One region of the Pantoea sp. SGAir0175 genome, then DNA from elsewhere that is predicted to be linked to it. Evidence: predicted binding sites of a transcription regulator. Region 1 holds the regulator's gene; the other holds the start of a gene.

Region 1 (3,109 bases):
CACGTCTTCCTGAGTGAGATGGTGTATTTCTCATGTAATACCGGAAATAACCATATAACGCGCTGCTTATCTGCGCCGTTTGAGATAATTATAGTTGCCGCTTCGGATTGTGCACGGAATTACAGATTATTCTGGTGCCTGCGCTGCGCTTATGGCTGGCTGAACCAGCTGTCACGCTGCCAGTGGCGGCGCCACATCCATCCCAGCGTCAGGCCGCGCAGCGCCAGAAACACCGTGATCGCCAGCCATAAACCGTGATTCCCTAACCACGGCAGCGTCAGCAAAGTGATGCCGAAACCGGCTGCTGCCATGATCATGCTGTTACGCATTTCGCGGCCGCGCGTCGCGCCAATGAACATGCCGTCCAGCAGATAACACCAGACGCCGACCAGCGGTAAAATCACCTGCCACAGCAGAAAGCGATCGGCCATCTCACGCAGCGGCTGCAGCGAGGTAAGCAGCGCAACAATGTGCGGCCCGCTGAGCGCATAAATAAGCGCAAACAGCAGCGCAACGATACCCGCCTGGCGACAGGCGGCATGCCAGATCAGCAGCAGCCGGCTGCGATCTTTTGCCCCTACCGCTTCACCCGAGCAGGCTTCCACCGCGTAAGCAAAGCCGTCCAGCGCATAGGCAGTAAACGTCAGGAACATCAACAGCACCGCATTGACCGCAACCACATCCGGTCCGATGCGTGCACCCAGCAGGGTCAGCGAGGCGAAGCAGATCTGCAGCATGAGCGAGCGCAGCATGATGTCGCGATTAAGGCGAAATAACCGCGCCGCGTCACCGCGCCAGCTGTTTTTCAGCAGTTTGAAATCGATACCGCGCAGTTTCAGCACGCGCGCCACCATCCATAATCCCACTGCCAGCGTCACGTATTCGGCCAGCGCCGTGGCGGCGGCGGCACCGGCAACGCCCCAGTGCAGTTTCAGCACCAGCAGCAGATCGAGCAGGATGTTAACCAGGTTTCCGACAATCAGCAGAACCATCGGCGCACGCGCATACTGCACGCCCAGTAGCCAGCCGAGAATCACCAGGTTAGCCAGCGTAGCCGGTGCGCTCAGCCAGCGGATTTCAATGAAGATCTGCGCCTGCTGCTGGACTTCCGCGCTGCCGCCCATCAGCGTTGCCGCCAGACTACTGGCAGGAGAACGCAGCAGCGCCAGCAGCAACCCGGCGGCGAGGGCGATCAGCAGCGGCTGCATCAGTGCGCGCGCCAGTGCCTGTTTATCGCCGGCCCCGAAGGCCTGCGCGGTTAAACCGGTGGTGCTCATACGCAGAAAAAGCAGCAGCATAAAGATGAAGCTGGTTGCCGTGGTGCCTACGGCCACGCCGCCGAGGTAGATCGGGCTATCAAGATGGCCAATCACGGCGGTATCGACCACGCCGAGCAGCGGCACGGTGATATTGGAGAGGATCATTGGCAACGCCAGTCGCCACAGCGCTTTATCAGAAGAGGAAAATAGCTGCATCAGCCCCATCCCGAGGGTTACGGTGGTCGGCCTGAGCGAGCGCCTTACGGGCCGGGAACAAAAGTATGATTAGAGCAGACTGCGGACAGCGCGCGAGCGCCGCCGCAGCGGGGGAGATCAACCGGGTTTCAGAGCCACTCGCCGTTGCGCACGATGCCTACGGCCAGCCCTTCCACGGTCAGCGACTGTTCACGGGTATCCACGACAATCGGCTGGAAATCATTGTTTTCCGGCAGCAGCTGGACAATCGCGCCCTGCTTCTTCCAGCGTTTCACCGTGACTTCATCATCAATACGCGCAACCACCACCTGGCCATTGCGCACTTCCTGTGTTTTATGCACCGCGAGCAGATCGCCGTCCATAATGCCGATATCTTTCATCGACATACCGCTGACGCGCAGCAGGAAATCGGCAGAGGGTTTGAACAGGTTGGCGTCGACCTGATAGTGGGCTTCGATATGTTCCTGCGCCAGCAGCGGTTCACCGGCGGCAACGCGACCGATCAGTGGCAGCCCTTCACTCGCCTCTTCTTCCATCAGCAGGCGGATACCGCGCGATGCACCGGAGACGATTTCAATGACACCTTTACGCGCCAGCGCTTTCAGGTGCTCTTCAGCAGCGTTAGGCGAGCGGAAGCCCAGTTGCGAAGCAATTTCAGCACGCGTTGGCGGCATGCCGGTCTGATTAATATGGTCGCGAATCAGGTCATAGACCTGTTGCTGCCTGCTGGTTAACGCTTTCATCCCGCCCCCTGGTTGTTTATACAGTCGCTGTGAGTATATACAGGTATTGGCGAAATGAAAACCGAAACAGAGGGAAAAATCAGCGGCTTGATGAATGTGGAATGTTTATCGCAAATGCGACCAAAGCAGCGCGATCCAGACAAACAGAGCCAGTAAGATAGCCAGCAGTACCGCCGCCGAGCCCATGTCTTTGGCGCGTCCCGCCAGCGGATGGCGCTCCTGACCGATGCGGTCCACCACGGCTTCGATGGCACTATTAAGGATCTCAACAATGACCACCAGCACCACCGAGCCAATCAGCAACACACGCGTGATGACATCGACATCCAGCCAGCAGGCGATGGCAACCGCGACCAGTGCGGCAATCGCCTCCTGGCGAAAAGCGGCTTCATGCTGCCAGGCAGCGCGCAGCCCCTGCCAGGAATAACCGGCGGCTTTAATGATTCTCAGGAAACCGGTGACGTTATTTGCCATGTTGTGGAACCCTTAACTGTTTTTGACGTCAATGTCTGGGCGCGCGAGGTGGCACAGCCACAGATCTTCGCCGCACTTTCTGGTATGCTTGCCGCGCTTTGCTAACAAGAGGCTTCAAGTTGTCTATGTCAGGTTGGCGTAAACTCTATTACAAATTGTTGAATTTACCACTCTCTATTTTGGTAAAAAGTAAGGTCATTCCGACCGATCCGATCTCGGAACACGGTATCGATCCGACCCGTCCGGTGATGTATGTTTTGCCTTATGATTCAAAGGCGGACCTGCTCACGCTACGCGCACAGTGCCTGAAGCACGATCTGCCGGATCCGCTGGCGCCGCTGGAGATTGACGGCACCCTGCTGCCGCGCCACGTATTTATTCACGATGGGCCGCGCGTCTTCCCCTATTTCGTGGCGA
Region 2 (3,109 bases), 500 kb from region 1:
GGTTCTGATAAGGCGGTTGCTATGTGCGAATTGCTCGGGATGAGCGCCAATGTCCCCACGGATATCTGTTTCAGTTTTACCGGTCTGGTGCAGCGTGGCGGTGGAACCGGGCCGCACAAAGATGGCTGGGGCATCACCTTTTACGAAGATAAAGGCTGCCGCACCTTTAAAGATCCGCTGCCGAGCTACAACTCGCCGATTGCCCGCCTGGTGCAGGAGTATCCGATTAAGTCGCACTCGGTGGTGGCGCATATTCGTCAGGCCAATCGTGGCCAGGTATCACTGGAAAATACCCATCCGTTTACCCGCGAACTGTGGGGCCGCAACTGGACTTACGCGCATAACGGCCAGCTAAAGGGCTATCGCCAGCTGGAGACCGGGCATTTCCGTCCGGTAGGCGAAACCGACAGCGAAAAAGCGTTTTGCTGGATTCTGCATAAGCTGGCTGAGCGCTATCCGCGCACGCCGGGCAACTGGCCGGCGGTGTTTCGCTATGTGGCGGAACTGGCGACGGAGCTGCGCCAGAAGGGCGTATTCAATATGCTGCTGTCTGACGGACGCTATTTAATGGCCTTCTGCTCAACCAATCTGTACTGGATTACGCGCCGCGCGCCGTTTGGCAAAGCGAAGCTGCTCGATCAGGATGTGGAGATTGATTTTCTGCAGCAGACCACGCCGAAAGACGTGGTGACGGTGATTGCGACGCAGCCGCTGACCGGTAATGAAACCTGGCACCGCATCGTGCCAGGTGAGTGGGCATTATTTTACCTGGGTGAGCGCCAGGAATGATTTCGACGCCGCTTCCGGCGTGGTCATGACCGGCGTGTTGTTCACCGCATACTGACCGGTTGCCGTCACGTTGACCGTTGGCGGCACGTGGTATTTGGCGAAGTAAGCATAGCCCGGCTGCAGTTCACGCCAGAAGCTGATGTAAGTCGAGTAACGATGGCGCTGCATGTTGCTGTCGGTCATGCGGAACGGGAAGATGTTGACCTGCACATCCTGCTGACCGTTACGCAGCGCGGCGTTCACGTAAGTGAAGATCTCATCCATCGATGCGTTGGTCATGGCATAGCAGCCCACCGACACGCAATCGCCGTGAATCATCAAATAGTTACCGTTATAGCCTTTGGCGCGATCGTACTGATTCGGGAATCCGGTATTGATGGCGCGATAAAAACGGCTGTCCGGCTTGAGCTGATTCATCTTCACGTTATAAAAGCCTTCCGGACTTTTAAAATCGCCCTGACGACGTTTCGGCCCGAGGCCGCCGGAGAAGTTACAGATGCGATAGCTGTCCAGCAGTCGATATTCATTACCGATTTTGCCGTACAGTTCCAGCGTACGCTCTTCCTTGAAGATCTGAATAAATACCGGTGTACCCAGTAATTGTTTCTTTAACTCTTTGCTCACCGGAGCCAGCGGCTGCATTGGCTCAGGCGTCATTGCCCAGCTCAGGAGCGGCATAAGAATCATCGCAAACAATAATGCGATTCTGCCCATTCTGTGTGTACCTTGAAGTGAAGAGGAACGCTGACGCAGTGCGTCACTGTATTGCATTATCGGAAATATCCGCTACCGCAGCGCAACATTATCATTGTCTGGCGTTTAATCAAGCCGGAGTCCGAGAAAATGGTGCAATCCTAAAGGGAATACGACCACAAATTTGTAAACTTTAATCGCACGCGCCACAAATATTGCCGTTGTTTTTCTCTGCTGTATACTTATCCAGTATCCGGAGGGGCGTATGCGCAAAATCATTCATGTCGATATGGACTGCTTTTTCGCGGCAGTGGAAATGCGCGACGATCCTTCATTACGTGATATCCCGATTGCCATCGGCGGCAGCCGCGTGCAGCGCGGCGTAATCAGCACCGCCAACTATCCGGCGCGGAAATACGGTGTGCGCAGCGCGATGCCGACCGCCACGGCGCTGCGCCTCTGTCCCCATCTGAAACTGCTGCCCGGCCGCTTTGACGCCTATAAAGAAGCCTCGCAGCAGATTCGCGCCATCTTTACCCGCTATACGCCACTGATTGAGCCATTGTCGCTGGATGAAGCCTACCTGGACGTCACCGACAGTGAACACTGCCAGGGATCGGCCACGCTGATGGCGCAGGCGATTCGCGCCGATATCCTGCGCGAAACCGGCCTGACCGCGTCCGCCGGCATTGCGCCGATCAAGTTCCTCGCCAAAATCGCCTCAGACATGAACAAGCCAGACGGCCAGTATGTGATCACGCCGCAGGCGATGCCGGACTTTCTGCTGACGCTGCCGCTGAGCAAGATTCCCGGCGTCGGTAAAGTGGCCACCAAAAAGCTGGAAGAGATGGGACTGCGCACCTGCGCTGACGTACAACAGGCCGATCTGGCGCAGCTGCTGAAGCGCTTTGGAAAATTTGGCCGCGTGCTGTGGGAGCGCAGCAACGGCATCGACGATCGTGACGTAGTGGTGGAGCGCGAACGCAAATCGCTGGGAGTCGAGCGTACGCTGGGCGAGGACATCCATCACTGGGAGCAGTGCCTGGAGATTATTGATTTTCTCTACGCCGAACTCGATCGCCGTCTCAGCGCGATCCGCCCGGATAAGCAGATTGCACGTCAGGGCGTAAAGCTGAAGTTCAACGATTTCCAGCTCACCACCCAGGAGCATGTCTGGCCGGTGCTGAATAAAGACGACATGATCGCCGTAGCGCGTCAGGCCTGGGACGAACGCCGCGCCGGACGCGGTGTGCGGCTGGTGGGGCTGCACGTCACGCTGGTAAATCCGCAGCTGGAGCGCCAGCTGGTGCTGGGGTTGTAATGGCTGAGCTGCCGCTGGAAGAGCGCTACAGCGCGGTTGCCTGACGCGGCACCGTTACCGTAAATAAAAAATCCTGCCCGGGGGCAGGATTTTTTTTATCGCAACGGCGTTACGCTTTTTCCGGTACCACGTTCAGCAGCGCGGTCAGCAGTTTCCAGTACAGACCGACGCTGTCGATGTGCACCTGCTCGTCCGGCGAGTGCGGACCGGTGATGGTTGGTCCAATCGACACCATGTCCATGTCCGGATACGGTTTTTTGAACAGACCGCACTCCAGACCGGCGTGAATCACCTGAATGTTTGGCG

The links. The regulator LexA, encoded in region 1, represses DNA repair genes until DNA is damaged. The targets are predictions, from matches to a motif close to TNCTGTATGTACATACAGNA.
Region 2: dinB (DNA polymerase IV) is a predicted target of LexA. The motif match lies at 1,715-1,734, and genes of this name have one in related genera.

The regions. Positions count from the first base shown of each region.
Region 1 covers NZ_CP028081.1:3,734,088-3,737,196, forward strand. The annotation lists gene dinF (MATE family efflux transporter DinF) at 150-1,475, opposite strand; gene lexA (transcriptional repressor LexA) at 1,604-2,218, opposite strand; gene C1N56_RS17500 (diacylglycerol kinase) at 2,324-2,692, opposite strand; gene plsB (glycerol-3-phosphate 1-O-acyltransferase PlsB) at 2,818-3,109, shown strand, end outside.
Region 2 covers NZ_CP028081.1:3,232,402-3,235,510, reverse strand. The annotation lists gene C1N56_RS15260 (class II glutamine amidotransferase) at 22-789, shown strand; gene dpaA (peptidoglycan meso-diaminopimelic acid protein amidase) at 760-1,503, opposite strand; gene dinB (DNA polymerase IV) at 1,748-2,803, shown strand; gene pepD (beta-Ala-His dipeptidase) at 2,913-3,109, opposite strand, start outside.